Regions from separate parts of the Mesorhizobium sp. WSM4847 genome, predicted to be linked through region 1. Evidence: predicted binding sites of a transcription regulator. Region 1 holds the regulator's gene; each other region holds the start of a gene.
What was found. Region 1 encodes LexA, which represses DNA repair genes until DNA is damaged. Its sites were predicted from a motif close to TGTTCNNNNTGTGTTCNG; they were not measured.

Region 1 (5,136 bases):
GTCCTCGATGCGCAGCAGCATCCTGCCGCCGGTGTGTTTCGCATACAGCCAGTTGAACAGCGCCGTGCGCGCCCCGCCAATATGCAGGAATCCGGTGGGCGAAGGGGCAAAACGGGTGACGACCTTGTCGGACATGGAACTCTCGGGGCAAGCGCAGGAAACGGATGTGGCTGCGCGGACTTTCGCGCGTCGCGCGTTCATGTAGCATAGGAGGTCAAGGGCGCAAGGGGCGAACCCTATGGCTGGACCAGGCCGCGGCGTGGACGAGAGCGAGGGCGCGACCGCAAGCGTCAGCGAACGATCGCTGTTTGCCGACGTTCCTCACACTGAGTCGCTACCCGTTTCGCTGCCTGCGTCGCCGCTGAGCATCCAGCCTCTTTCGCCGGATCGCCCGGCGCCGATACCGGCTTCAGCACCCGGCCCTGTCATTCGTTTTCGCCGACAGCTCAGCCATCTTTCACCATCCGGTGTCCGCAACAGCGTGGCCGCGGCAGCCGGCCTGGAACTCGACCGGGGCGTCGCCTTCCTGCTGGTGCCGGTTTTCCTGGCATGCGGGGTGATCGTCTATTTTTCGCTTGCCGTCGAACCGGACTTTGCCCAGCCCATCGCCGTCGTGGTCCTTACGGCATTGTGTGCGGCCGTCACGCGCTCACGCCGCAAAACGCACCTGTGCTTCATGGCAGCGTTGCTGTGCGCGCTTGGTGTGCTCGCCGCCAAGGTTGAAACCTGGCGCGCCGGAACGAAGATGCTCGGTTCGGAAATCCAGACCCGGCTGACCGGCCGTGTCGTCAGGCTCGACCAGATGGCGAACGGCCGGATCAGGCTGACCATCGACGTGATGTCGACCGCCCGGCCGACACTGCGTTATGCACCCGAACGTGTCAGGGTGTCGGCACGCAAGATTCCCGCTGAGATGACCGCAGGCTCGGTGGCAACCGGCTATGTGAGGCTTCTGCCTCCGACTGGCCCGGTCAGACCGGACAGCTTTGACTTTTCCTTTGACAGCTATTTCGCCGGCATCGGTGCCAGTGGCTTTTTCCTCGGCAGTCCAAAGATCGTCGTCTCCGAAGATGCACCGTTAACCGCACGCCTTTCTTCGTCGATCGAGAAGGCGCGCGAAACCATCGCCGACCATATCAGGGACAGCATCGGTGGTGCCGAGGGGGAGATTGCCGCTGCGCTGATCGTCGGCGTGCGTGCCGGCATCCCCGAAGAGATAAACGAATCGATGCGGCGCACCGGCATCTACCACATCATCTCCATTTCCGGCCTGCACATGGCGCTTGTCGCCGGCACCGTCATGGGATTGCTGCGCGGCGCCTTTGCGCTGTTTCCCGACTTTTCGTCGCGCCGGCCGGTCAAAAAATATGCGGCTGCTGCTGCACTCGTCTCCATCGCTGCTTATCTGATCTTTTCCGGTATCGTGGTCGCGGCTGAACGCAGCTTCATCATGCTGGCGGTAATGCTTGTCGCCGTGCTGTTCGACCGGGCGGCACTCACCATGCGCAACCTGGCGATTTCGGCCATCGCCGTCATCGTCGTGTCGCCGCACGAGGTGGTCGGCGCAAGCTTCCAGATGTCGTTCGCCGCGACTGCGGCTCTCGTGGGCGCCTATGCCGGTTGGTCCGACTATCGTGCCGACAAGGCCAAGGCGCCGCGACAGCGACGGTCACCGGTCGCTTTCGTCACGCGCAAGCTCGTCGCCGGGGCAGGCACCATCGCAATGACCTCCATCATTGCCGGCAGCGCCACCGCGCTCTTCGCCATCTGGCACTTCCAGCGCGTCTCGCCGCTCAGCCTGTTCGCCAATCTGGCCGTCATGCCGATCGTCACGATCGTCATGTTCCTGGCCGTCCTCAGCGCCTTGGCAATGCCTTTCGGCCTCGACGGCCCTTTCCTCTACATGATGGGCAAGGGCCTGACGGCGATGATTGCAATTTCGGGATGGATCTCGGAGCGTTCGCCGGTCGATGCAGTCGGCCTGATTTCGTTGCAATCGGTTCTGCTGGTGACGGTCGCCTTAGTCATCGCCACGATGGCGACGACATGGCTGCGGCTTGCGGCACTTCCCTTTGCGCTCGCCGGCCTGCTGACGATTTCCGAGACGCGCACCCCCGACGTGCTGATCTCGGAGGATGCGCATCTGGTGGCGCTGCCGATCGGCGGCGGCGAACTTGCCGTCAACCGGATGCGTTCGAACGAATTCACCACCGACAACTGGAAACATGCGCTGGTTTCAACAACGATCGTCGAGCCGGAGACATTCGAAAAAGGAGATGTGCGGTTCGACATCGCCGATCCGGCCGACCTGCCGCCGGGAGCGCCTTTCACCTGCACTGCCGGCCTGTGCCTGGCCCGGCATCCGTCCGGCGCGCTCATCGCGCTCGCCGACAACCGCAAAACCGCGCGGCCGGCCTGTGCCTTTGCGGATTTGATCGTCATCGACGATGCCACAGCCTATTACAAACCCTGCCGCAACCCGCTGGTTCTCGTCGTCACCAAACGGCAGCTCGCTCGCATGGGCAGTGCCGCCGTCTTCTTCGATCCGCTATCGGCGAAGACGCGCGCAGAAATCCGTTTTGCCGTCAGACAGCCATACAGGCCTTGGCATGAGCAGCGGCGATTTTCGCGCGAGGCGAGGGGCCTGCCGCCATACCGCAGGGCCGAGAAACCCAAGAAGCCTGCCGTTCAGTAACGCCGGATCAGTCCGACGAGCTTGCCCTGCACCTTGACCCGGTCCGGCCCGAAGATGCGCGTCTCGTAGGCCGGATTGGCGGCTTCCAGTGCGATCGAGGCACCTTTGCGGCGGAATCGTTTCAGCGTCGCTTCCTCCTCGTCGACCAGAGCGACAATGATCTCGCCAGGCTGGGCGGTTTCGGCGTTGCGGATGATGACCGTGTCGCCGTCGAAGATGCCGGCCTCGATCATCGAATCACCCTTGACCTCCAGCGCGTAGTGCGTGCCGCCGGTGATCATGTCCGGTGGCACCGAGATCGAATGCGTCTGGTGCTGGATGGCGTCGATCGGCACACCGGCAGCGATGCGGCCCATCACCGGTATGGAGACGGTGGCAACGACGTCGTCGTCATTGCCGGCAGCACGCATGCGCGAAGGCGCCGGCTTGATCTGGCGTCCGAGGCCGCCCTGCCCAAGGGAGCCTTGAATGACGCTCGGCGAGAATTTGCGCGCCGCATTGAGGCCCGGCGCGATCGAATCGGGCAGGCGCAGCACCTCCAGCGCGCGGGCGCGGTTGGGCAGGCGGCGAATGAAACCGCGTTCCTCCAGCGCCGTGATCAGCCGGTGGATCCCTGATTTGGAGGCGAGGTCGAGCGCTTCCTTCATCTCGTCGAACGAGGGCGGAATGCCGCTTTCCTTCAGCCGTTCGTGGATGAACATCAGCAGTTCATGTTGTTTGCGTGTCAGCATCGCGACCCCCAACAGAATCAGAAAAACAAACCCAGAACAAACACTATCTGTTCCAGTTGTGTTCCGCAACCATTTAAAGTTTAATGAATGTGTTGACGTTTTGTTCAGCGTAGCATCAGCACGCTGCAGGCGGCGCCGGCTGCGGCTGCGGGAGCGAATGGCTCGCGTACGACCAGTCCGTTGGCGTCGGCCAGCATTCTGAGCATCGAGGAATCCTGGATACTGAACGGCGTTGCCTCAAGCGTGCCAGCTTCTTCCTTCACCACCGCGCGTACATAGTCCTGCCTGAGATCGTTAGCCGGCATGGCGGCGCCGAGCCGCGCCAGACGCATGTCCTGGCGGAAGGCGCGGCCGCCGAGCCGCGCCAGCAGCGGCTTCAGAAAGAGCTGCGTGCAGACCAGGCTGGCCACCGGATTGCCAGGCAGGCCGATGCAGCGGATGGCGCCCAGCCGCCCGAACATCAGTGGCTTGCCGGGCCGCATGGCGATTTTCCAGAAATCGAGCGCCATGCCTTCGCCGGTCAGCACGTCATGGACGAGGTCATGGTCCCCGACCGAGGCGCCGCCCAGCGTGACGATGACGTCCGCGCCTGCGTCGACGGCTTTTGTCACCAGCGCGGCGATCGCGTCCTTGCGGTCGGCGGCGATGCCGAGATCGAGTGCGCTGGCGCCGACCGAGCGGGCCGCGGCGGCGACGCCATAGGCATTGGAGGAGATTATCTGGTCGGGGCCAAGGTCGCTGCCCGGCGGCAGCAATTCGTCGCCGGTGGCGATGATGGCGACCAGCGGCCGTTTCACCACGCGGACCTGCTGGTGGTTGGCCGACGCCGCCAGCGACAATGCCGCCGGATCAAACAGGCGGCCTTTCTCCAGCAGCATGTCGCCCTGCGAGAAATCGAGCCCGAGGCGGCGGATGTTGCGGCCTTCAACCGTCGGCGCGGTCACTTCGACCATGCCGCCGCCGAGGTCGCGGACATTCTCCTGGATGACGATGGTGTCGGCGCCTCCGGGAAGCGGCGCGCCGGTGAAGATGCGCACGGCCTGCGCCGCGCCGACTGTTCCGGCAAAGCCTCGTCCGGCCGGCGCCATGCCGATCACCGAAAGTCTCGCGGGCACGGACGCGACATCGTCGGCCCGCACGGCATAGCCGTCCATGGCCGACGCGTTGAATGGCGGCTGGGTGCGGAGCGCCATGAGCGGCTCCGCCAGCACGCGGTCGGCGGCATCCATCAGGGCGACGCTTTCAGCCTGCAAGGGCGCAGCATCCGCAAGCAGGTGCTCGAGCGCCTCGGCGACCGCAAGCAGCGCCATTATTGGCCTGCCCCCTCGGCATCCGCCTTGTAGTCGCCGGATTTGCCGCCGGTCTTTTCCACCAGCCTGATGCCGGAGATGGCCATGCCGCGATCGACCGCCTTGGCCATATCATAGATGGTCAGGCAGGCGACCGAGACGGCGGTCAGCGCTTCCATCTCGACGCCGGTCTTGCCGGTGACGCGGGCCAGCGCCGTGACCTTCAGGCCGGGCAGCGTCGCGTCAGGTTCGATGTCTACCGATATCTTGGTCAACAGCAGCGGATGGCAGAGCGGGATCAGCTCATGCGTCCTCTTGGCCGCCATGATGCCGGCGATGCGCGCCGTACCCAGCACGTCGCCTTTCTTGGCATCGCCGTCGAGAATCATTTTCAGCGTTTCGGGCCGCATCGAGACAAGAC
Region 2 (5,136 bases), on a different contig from region 1:
GGTCAGGTCGTCGGTGACGCCGACCACGACGCTGGCCTTGTTGTCCTCGCCGGCGCCGACGAAGACGACGACGCCGGAGCCGAGCGACTTCTTGCCGGCATCGGCCAACGGCTTCAAATCCTTCGGCGCGACACCCGATACCGCCTTGCCGAGGAAGCCGACACCGGCAATGGTCTCGTTCTCGGCAGGCACGCCGGCTGGCGAGCGGTCGCCCAGCGCCAGTTTCTTGCGCGCTTCGGTCAGTTCTTTCTCGAGCTTCTTGCGCTCGTCCAACAGCGCTTCGACGCGCGCCGGCACGTCGGCCGGCGAGATCTTCAACGCCGCCGCAGTGGCCTTCAGCCGTTTGTCCTGCTCGTCGAGATGCTTTCTGGCCGCCTCTCCGGTCAGCGCCTCGATGCGGCGCACGCCGGCGGCGACGGCGCTGTCCGACACGATGCGCACCAGACCGATATCGCCGGTCGCCCTGACATGGGTGCCGCCGCATAGCTCGACCGAATAGGGCCGGTTGGCCTTGGCGCCATGCAAGCCCGTGCCCATCGAAACGACGCGCACCTCATCGCCATACTTTTCGCCGAACAGCGCCATGGCGCCTTCGGCAATGGCATCGTCGACCGACATCAGCCGCGTGGTGACCGGGCTGTTCTGGACGACGATCTCGTTCGCCATCCGCTCGACCACTTCGATCTCGTCAGGCGAGATCGGCTTGTTGTGCGAAATGTCGAAGCGCAGACGCTCGGGCGCGACCAGTGAGCCCTTCTGCGCGACATGGGTGCCTAGCACCTCGCGCAGCGCTTCGTGGATCAGATGCGTCGCGGAATGGTTCGCGCGCAGCCTGGAGCGGCGCGCATGGTCGACCTTCAGCTCGACGGTCGCGCCCGTGTCGACCGTGCCGTCGGCCACCTTGCCGAGATGCACGAAAAGCCCGTCGGCCTTCTTCTGCGTATCGGAGATCTCGATTGAGAACCCTTCGCCTGAAATGACGCCGGTATCACCCACCTGGCCGCCGGATTCGCCATAGAACGGCGTCTGGTTGACGACTACGGCAACCGCCTCGCCGTTGGCGGCGCTGTCGACGATCTTGCCGTCCCTGACCAGCGCCTGGATGAGGCCTTCCGCCTGCTCGGTCTCGTAGCCGAGGAACTCGGTGGCGCCATGCTTCTCGCGCACCGGGAACCACACTGTTTCGGTCGCCGCCTCGCCGGAACCAGCCCAGCTCTTGCGCGCCTCGGCCTTCTGCTGCTCCATCGCATTGGTGAAGCCGGCAAGATCGACCGAGATGTTGCGCTGACGGAGCGCGTCCTGCGTCAGATCGAGCGGAAAGCCATAGGTGTCGTAGAGCTTGAAGGCGGTCTCGCCATCCAGCATGTCGCCGGCACCCAGCTTTTCCGTCGCTTCCGAAAGCAGGCCCAAGCCGCGCACCAGCGTCTTGCGGAAACGGGTTTCTTCAAGCTTCAGCGTCTCGGTGATCATCTGTTCGCCGCGCACCAGTTCCGGATAGGCCTGGCCCATCTCGCGCACCAGCGCCGGCACCAGCCGCCACATCAGCGGATCACCGGCGCCCAAAAGCTGCCCATGGCGCATGGCGCGGCGCATGATGCGACGCAGCACGTAGCCGCGGCCCTCATTGGACGGCAGCACGCCGTCGGCCACCAGAAAGCAGGACGAACGCAAATGGTCGGCGATGACGCGGAACGATCCGACGGTGTCGGCATCCGGACCGCGGCCGAGCGCGGATGACGCGGCCTCGATCAGGTGACGGAACAGGTCGGTCTCGAAGACGCTCTCGACCCCTTGCAGAATGGAGGCCATGCGCTCCAGGCCCATGCCGGTGTCGATCGACGGGCGCGGCAGGTCGATGCGCTCATCCTTCGTCACCTGTTCATACTGCATGAACACCAGGTTCCAGAATTCGAGGAAACGGTCGCCATCCTCCTCGGGGCTGCCGGGAGGGCCGCCCCAGATGTGCTCGCCACGGTCGATGAAGATCTCCGAGCACGGACCGCAAGGTCCGGTGTCGCCCATCGCCCAGAAATTGTCCGAGGTCGGAATGCGGATGATACGATCGTCGGAAAAGCCGGCGATCTTCTTCCAGTAGCCGGCAGCCTCGTCGTCGGTGTGATAGACCGTGACCAGCAGCTTGTCCTTCTTCAGCCCGAACTCCCTGGTGATCAGGTCCCAGGCAAGCTCGATGGCGCGCTCCTTGAAATAGTCGCCGAACGAGAAATTACCGAGCATCTCGAAGAAGGTCAGGTGGCGCGCGGTGTAGCCGACATTGTCGAGGTCGTTGTGCTTGCCGCCGGCGCGAACACTCTTCTGAGCCGTCGTGGCACGCGAGTAGGGTCGCTTTTCCAGGCCGGTGAAAACGTTCTTGAACTGCACCATGCCGGCATTGGTGAACATCAGTGTCGGGTCGTTGCGCGGCACCAGCGGGCTCGACGCGACGACCTCGTGACCCTCCTTGCGGAAATAGTCGAGGAATGTCGACCGGATCTCGTTCACGCCACTCATGAATACTGCCTTTTAGCTTTTAGAGAGAGCCGCCGGCGCGGCCGACGGCAAATGGACATGGCCTTTTAGCCGCCGCGTTGCACCCTGTCCAGAAACACGGAATTGGGCCAATTTGCGGGGCTTGCCGGTCATCTCGTTGCCGGCCTGCCGGTCATCTCGGCGCCACCGCTGAAACGCAAACCGCCGGCGCTATGCCGGCGGTTCGAACGCAACAATACAGGACTCGATTACACAGGCTGGAGCTGATGCGCGGGAATCATGGCCAAACTCCGGCCACTGCCGAAGCCTACATGGCGCCGGCTTCGTCCTCGAAACCATCGTCTCCGCCTTCGGAACCACCATTCTCGAGGAACTTTTCCGCAATCAGCCCGGCATTCTGCCGTAGTGCCAATTCGATTTCGCGCGCCGTATCGGGATTGTCGCGCAGGAACAGTTTTGCATTCTCGCGGCCCTGGCCGAGACGCTGCGAATTGTAGGAGAACCAGGCGCCCGACTTTTCGACCACGCCGGCCTTGACGCCGAGGTCAACCAGCTCGCCGGTCTTGGACACGCCCTCGCCATACATGATATCGAACTCGACCACCTTGAAGGGCGGCGCCAGCTTGTTCTTGACCACTTTGACGCGGGTCTGGTTGCCGACGACCTCGTCGCGGTCCTTGACCGAGCCGATGCGGCGAATGTCGAGGCGCACCGAAGCGTAGAATTTCAGCGCGTTGCCGCCGGTCGTGGTCTCGGGCGAACCGAACATGACGCCGATCTTCATGCGGATCTGGTTGATGAAGATGACCATGGTGTTGGAGCGCGAGATCGAGGCGGTCAGCTTGCGCAGCGCCTGGCTCATCAGGCGGGCCTGCAGGCCGGGCAGCGAATCGCCCATCTCGCCTTCGATTTCGGCGCGCGGCGTCAGCGCCGCGACCGAATCGACCACCAGCACGTCGATGGCGCCGGAACGCACCAGCGTGTCGCAGATCTCCAGCGCCTGCTCGCCGGTATCGGGCTGCGAGATCAAGAGGTTTTCGAGGTCGACGCCGAGCTTACGGGCATAGACCGGGTCGAGCGCGTGCTCGGCATCGACGAAGGCGCAGATGCCGCCCTTCTTCTGGGCCTCCGCCACAGTGTGCAGCGCCAGCGTCGTCTTGCCCGAGCTTTCCGGCCCGTAGATCTCGATGATGCGGCCGCGCGGCAGGCCGCCGACGCCGAGCGCGATGTCGAGGCCAAGCGAACCGGTCGGCACCGTTTCGATCTCGACGACCTGCTCGTTTGCGCCGAGCCGCATGATCGAGCCCTTGCCGAAGGCACGCTCGATTTGCGACAGCGCCGCATCCAGAGCCTTTGATTTGTCCACCGTTTTGTCCTCTACAAGCCGCAAAGAATTCTGAGCCATGATACATCACCCCTTGGTCGTCAATGAAGGCCGGACAATCCGTAATCCCTATCAATTTGTACCTTTTTTGTTCTCGATTGGCAAGGGGATACAACCGATTGAAAAACCAACAATATCCGGATTTGTTCTTTTTTTGTTTCGTATTTTCACCCGGGATGCATCCCGGCTTCACCCGCAGGATTCTGCTAGGCATCTTCCGAATCGCGCCTCCGGTTGCCGGGTTCCGCCGGACAACCTAGTCTCCACCCGGCAGCAGCAAAGGTCATCTCACTGGGCATGATGAAGTCGCCGACGATCCTGGCAGTAGGCGGCGCCTATATCGAGCGGCGCGGCCAGGTTTCGGGCGCCTTCGTGCCGGCGGCGTCGAACCCCGGCACGATGCGCGAGGAAGTCGGCGGCGCCGTCTTCAATGCGCTGCGCTGCGCCGTGCGCCGCGGCGTCTCCGGGTCGCTGCTTTCGGTACGGGGCGGCGATGTTCTGGCCGATACGCTTTCACGCGCCATTGCTGCAGCCGGCATTGCCGATCTGTCCGTGGTGTTCCTCGATCGCACGACACCGAGCAACACAGTGCTGATCGACGGCGACGGCGCGCTGATCGCCGGCCTCGCCGACATGGCGCTCTACGACCTGGCACTTGCCAAGCAGATCCGCCGTGCCAAGGTGCGCGAGGCAATCAGCACCGCTGATGCAGTCCTTTGCGACGCAAACCTGCCGTCGGCGGCGCTCGAGCGGCTGGTAGCGCTTGCAGCCGACAAGCCCGTGTTTGCACTTGCCGTTTCGCCCAGCAAGGCGGCGCGGCTGACGCTGGTGCTTGAGTTTCTGGCGATGGCCTTCATGAACCGGCACGAGGCCGGCGCGCTTACCGGCGCCGACGTCGATGCCGACGAGCGTGGCATTGTCGACGGCCTAAGACGCGCCGGCCTGAAAAGCGGCGTGGTCACCGCTGGTGACGGTCCGGTGCTGGGTTTCGACGCGGCCGGCGCCTTCTCGATCCTGGCACCGAAAAAAGTCACGGTCGGCGCCGCCGATGCGCTGGCGGGCGCGACGATGGCCGCCCTGCTGCGCGGCCTGACGCTGGGCGCAGCGCTGCGCGAAGGCGTTGCCGCAGCAATGCTCGCCGTCGAGAGCGCCACCTTCACGAGCGCTATCTTTGCCGAGGCGCTGGCATTCGTGCCCGAGGCGCGCGACCTGGCATGAAATCCTGGATGTTGGCGCCGCCCCTCAACCCCCTGCCGGGACCTTCT
Region 3 (5,136 bases), on a different contig from region 1:
CTGTTTCGTTGCCGGAACGAACGACCTGGTCAAGGACACCGGCATTCTCGCTACGCCCGACCGGCGCTATCTCACGCCATGGCTGATGCAGATGGTGCTCGCAGCACGCGCCGGTGGCCTCGACCTGCTCGACGGTGTCTTCAACGATTTTCGTGATCTGGACGCTTTTGCGCGCGAATGCACGGAAGCAGCCGCCATGGGGTTCGACGGCAAATCGCTGATCCACCCGGCCCAGATCGATGCCGCAAACCGCGCCTTTGCACCATCTGCCGAAGCCGTGGCCGAGGCGCGTGCGGTCAAGGAGGCCTTCGCGCTTGCCGAAAATGCCGGCAGGCAAGTCATTGCGCTGAACGGAAAAATGCTCGAGCGGCTGCATCTGGCGCAGGCCGAGAAACTGCTGGCGAAGGCGGCCGCCAGCGCGGCATGATTGGCAACTTATCACAGGAATGAAAAATGAAACTCTACCGCTTTCTGTCCGGCCCGGACGATTCCAGCTTCTGCCACAAGGTGACGGCAGCGCTGAACAAGGGCTGGCACCTGTTCGGCTCGCCAACCTATTCCTACGACAAGCAGACCAAGGTCATGCGCTGCGGCCAGGCCGTGGTGAAGGATGTCGAGGGCCAGGAATACGGCCCTGGCACCAAGCTCAGCGATTGGTGACATCGCATCGAGCATAAACATCTTCCAGATGTCGGCGGGCCAGCACCCCCCTCTGTCCTGCCGGACATCTCCCCCTCAAGGGGGGAGATCGGATGTCGCATCGGCTTTCGCCAATCTTCAGAGTTGCAGGGTGTGCGGTGCGGGCCAAAGCTGCCAGTCTCCCCCTTGAGGGGGAGATGTCCGGCAGGACAGAGGGGGGCCGCGAAGGAATGAGACGTCGATCCCTTTACTCGGCCGCCTCTTCGATCCGCTCCATATCATCGTCCGACAGGCCGAAATGGTGGCCGATCTCGTGGATCAGCACATGGGTGACGATATCGCCCAGCGTCTCCTCGTTCTCGGCCCAGTAGTCGAGGATGGCGCGGCGGTAGAGCGTGACGCGGTTCGGCCCCTCGCCGGTCTGCGGATTCCAGCGCTCGGCGATGCCGCGCCCCTCGAACAGGCCGAGCAGGTCGAAAGGCGTTTCCAGCGACAGGTCGTCCATGATTTCGTCGGTCGGGAATTCGGCGATCTGGATGACGATCTCGCCGGTCAGCTTGCGAAACTCCTCCGGCAGATGGGCGTAAGCTTCTAGCGCCAGGAACTCCATTTCCTCCATCGACGGCGAAAGCTCGTCGTGCCAGGTACGGGTTTTGTAGATGCGGGCCATGCTTTGTCCTTCTGATCCCGGCATATAGGCTTTCGCGCCGGACTCGGCAATTAGCCGGGTTGCCGCCTTTCCCTGACAGGAATAAATTCCCCATGACTCCGCTTGACTCTTCGGCCGCCCTCTGGAATCTATTAGAACATAACAGGAACAATTGTGAGTGGAAGCTGACCGTCATGGCGACAAGCGCCGTGGCGCGGGAGACTGTTTTTGCCCTGCGCCGCCAGATCGCGAAGATCGAGGGAACGCTGCCCGAGCGCCTGCAGGCGCCGGCCGCAGCCCCCGTTGATGCGCCCCGGAATCCAACAGCTGATGTCACGCCCCAGGATCCAACAGCTGATGTCACGCCCAAAAATCTGACAATCGTCCGCCGCGGCCTCGCCGTGGCGCCGCCCGATGCGTTTCTGCGCACCGGCGCCGAAGATCTCGATACTGCGCTCGGCGGCGGCCTGCCGAAGGCGGCGCTGAGCGAGATCCATGGCGCCGCGACCCGCGATGCCGGGGCCGTCGCCGGCTTCGCCCTGTCGCTCGTCAGCCTGATCCTCAAACAGGGGCCGCGACTGCCGGTCCTGTGGATCGGCACCGCGGAAATCTTCCGCGAGGCCGGCTTCCCCTATGCCACAGGACTTCATCGCCTTTTCGGCATCGAGCCGGAGCAATTGCTGTTTTCCGAGGCGCCAAGGCTCCTCGATGCGCTGTGGACCGCCGAGGAGGCCGCCCGGATGACGGCGCTCGCCGCCGTCATCCTCGAAATCCGCGGCAGTCCGCAGCGGCTGGACCTCACCGCGACGCGGCGGCTGCACGCCCGGGCACAGAGCGCCGGCCGGCCGGTGTTTTTGCTGCGCCAGGCCGGCGAACCCGAGCCGACGGCGGCACCCGTCCGCCTCGTCCTGTCGGCGGCGCCGTCGGCACCACGCCAGACGATCGCCGGGCCGCTCGCCGGCTCGATCGGCCGTCCCGCCTTCACCGTCAGCATCGGCAAGAGCCGCACCGCCTTGCCAGGACAATTCACACTGGAGTGGAACCCCGATGAACGCAGTTTCGAGGAAAGAAGGGCCGGGGAAAGACGGCAAGAACGGGCAGCGAATCCTGTCCCTGTGGTTTCCGCATCTCGCCGCGGAAAGGATCCTGCGCCAGCGTCTGGGGCGGTCCTGGCGTTCGCGGCCGTCGGATCACCTGCCGCTGGTGATCAGCCATCGCCAGGCGAACGCGCAGCGCATCGCCGCCCTCGACGAGCGGGCTGAGGCGCTTCATCTGAAGCGCGGCATGGGCATAGCCGACGCGCGCGCCATGCATCCGTCGATCGACGTCGTGGAAGCCGATCCCGAGGGCGACCGCCGCCTGCTCGAAAGCCTCGCCGACTGGTGCGACCGCTACACCCCGCTGGTGGCGATCGACGCAGCCGATGGCCTGTTCCTCGACGTCACCGGCTGCACCCATCTTTTCGGCGGCGAACGGGCGATGCTGGACGACATCCTGTCGCGCTTTTTCCATCAGGGTTTCGATGTCCGCGCCGGCCTTGCCGCCACACCAGGTGCAGCCTGGGCGGCAGCGCGGTTTTCTGGTGATCGCATCGTCCCCGGTGGCGAGGAGGAGGCGCTTCTCGCACCCTTGCCGCTGACGGCGCTGCGCATCGAGCCTGACATCCGCGCCAGCCTGGAAAGCGTCGGCCTGCGCACGGCGGGCGCCGTCATGGCAGCACCGCGCGCGCCGCTCGCCCGCCGCTTCGGCAGATCGCTGCTTTTGCGCCTCGACCAGGCAGTCGGCCGCCTCGACGAGGCGGTGTCGCCGCGCCTGCCGGTGGCGCCGCTTTCGGTCGAACGCTATCTCGCAGAACCCATCATGCTGACTGACGAAATAGAGCGGCTGGTGAAAATGCTGGCGACGACATTGAAGGCGGACCTCGAGCGCCGCGGCGAGGGCGCAAGAAGGCTGGCGCTGCTGCTTTTCCGCGTCGACGGCGCCGTCAGCCGCATCGCCGTCGGCACCTCGCGGCCGTTGCGCGAGCCGCTGCTGATCCAGAAATTGTTCCACGAGAGGCTTGCCGCGCTCGAACAGGACATCGATGCCGGCTATGGCTTCGATCTCGTGCGCCTCTCGGTGCTGTCGGCCGCGGCCTCCGACATGCAGCAGGCGGATCTGACCGGCGAGACGCGCGATGACGGCGCCGACATCGCCCTTTTCGCCGACCGCATCCGCGCCCGGCTCGGTGACAGCGCGGTTTTGAAACCGGTTGCCGTCGAGAGTCATCTGCCCGAGCGCGCCGTCGCCACGCATTCCTATGCGGAGGCGCCGCAAAGGGTCTCTGCGCCGAAGAAGCCGGACAAGACGCCGGGCAAGATGAAAGACACTAGGCCTGTCTTGCGGCCGGAACGGCCGATCCGGCTGTTCCGCTCGCCCGAGCCGATCGAGGTGCCGGCCACCGAAATGCCTGAAGGACCGCCGCTGAACTTCCGCTGGCGGCGCGCGCTCTACCGGGTGGCGCGCGCCGAAGGGCCGGAACGCATCGCCGCGGAATGGTGGCGGGAGGCAGCGGGGCAGGAAGCGACCCGGGATTATTTCCGCATCGAGGATAGCGACGGCCGCCGTTACTGGCTTTATCGCCAGGGGCTCTACGGCGCCTCGCAGGCGGCGCCGCGCTGGTTCATGCACGGGGTCTTCGCATGAATGCGCTGGCGGTCGTTCCCTACGCCGAATTCGGCATCCAGTCGAATTTCTCGTTCCTGCGCGGCGCCTCGAAACCGGAGGAGCTGGTGGTCGCGGCAAAGTTTTTGGGCTTTTCGTCGATCGGGCTTGCCGACCGCAACACGGTGGCTGGCGTCGTGCGCGCCTGGCAACAGGCCAAGGTGGAAGGTCTTTCCTGTCATCCCGGCTGCCGCCTGGTTTTTTGTGATGGCACGCCCGACGTTCTCGCCTATCCGCAGGACCGCAAGGGCTGGGGCCATCTGTGCCGCATGCTGACGCAGGCCAATATGCGCGACGACAGCGAAAAGGGCGCACCGCTGCTCTATCGCGACGACCTTTTCGAATGGGGCGATCGCATGTCGCTGGCGATCCTGCCGGATTTGTCGGCGCCGGCGCAGGATCTCAGGCTGATCAGCCGCCTGAAAGATCGCTTCGGCAAGACCCTGCGGCTTGCCGTTTCGCCGGATTATCACGGCAACGACCGCTACCGTGTCGAGCAGGCGGCTGCCATGGCCGAGGCATCAGGCATTCCGCTGATGGCGACCAACGACGTTCTTTACCATACGTCCGAACGGCGCCGGTTGCAGGACGTGCTGACGGCGATCCGCCTCAACGTGCCTGTTGCCGAAGCCGGGCTGGAACTGGCGGCCAATGCCGAGCGCCATTTGAAGCCGCCAATGGAGATGGCGCGGCTGTTCCGGCGGCATCCGCAGGCACTGGCGCAAACGCAGCACTTTGCCGGCGAATTGAGCTTCTCTCTCAGTGACCTCCAATACAACTATCCCGACGAACCGACGGAATCGGGCCTCGGGCCCCAGGCCGAACTGGAAAGGCTGGCTCTGGAGGGAGCCGCGATACGCTACCCCTCGGGCGTTCCCGCCGATGTGACCAGGCGCATCCGCGAAGAACTCGCTTTGATCGAGCGCCTGAATTACGCGCGCTATTTCCTGACAGTCTACGACATCGTCAAATTTGCCCGCAGCCAGGGCATACTCTGCCAGGGACGTGGCTCCGCGGCCAACTCGGTGGTCTGCTATTGCATCGGCATCACCGAAGTGGGGCCTGAGCGGATCGATTCGCTTTTCGAGCGTTTCATTTCCGAGGAAAGAAACGAGCCGCCCGACATCGATGTCGACTTCGAGCAT

Region 2: a site for LexA is predicted at 4,016-4,033, ahead of recA (recombinase RecA). Genes of this name have one in related genera too.
Region 3: a site for LexA is predicted at 1,442-1,459, ahead of AC0L28_RS04810 (ImuA family protein). Genes of this name have one in related genera too.

Annotation. Positions count from the first base shown of each region.
Region 1 is NZ_JBVVPY010000005.1:9,639-14,774, reverse strand. It holds gene gltX (glutamate--tRNA ligase) at 1-135, opposite strand, end outside; gene AC0L28_RS08275 (ComEC/Rec2 family competence protein) at 239-2,695, shown strand; gene lexA (transcriptional repressor LexA) at 2,689-3,426, opposite strand; gene AC0L28_RS08265 (molybdopterin molybdotransferase MoeA) at 3,531-4,736, opposite strand; gene moaC (cyclic pyranopterin monophosphate synthase MoaC) at 4,736-5,136, opposite strand, start outside.
Region 2 is NZ_JBVVPY010000028.1:147-5,282, reverse strand. It holds gene alaS (alanine--tRNA ligase) at 1-2,508, opposite strand, end outside; gene recA (recombinase RecA) at 2,795-3,892, opposite strand; gene AC0L28_RS29330 (carbohydrate kinase family protein) at 4,169-5,089, shown strand.
Region 3 is NZ_JBVVPY010000003.1:56,067-61,202, reverse strand. It holds gene AC0L28_RS04825 (HpcH/HpaI aldolase/citrate lyase family protein) at 1-427, shown strand, start outside; gene AC0L28_RS04820 (DUF1737 domain-containing protein) at 454-660, shown strand; gene AC0L28_RS04815 (metallopeptidase family protein) at 887-1,309, opposite strand; gene AC0L28_RS04810 (ImuA family protein) at 1,483-2,550, shown strand; gene AC0L28_RS04805 (DUF6504 family protein) at 2,492-3,973, shown strand; gene AC0L28_RS04800 (error-prone DNA polymerase) at 3,970-5,136, shown strand, end outside.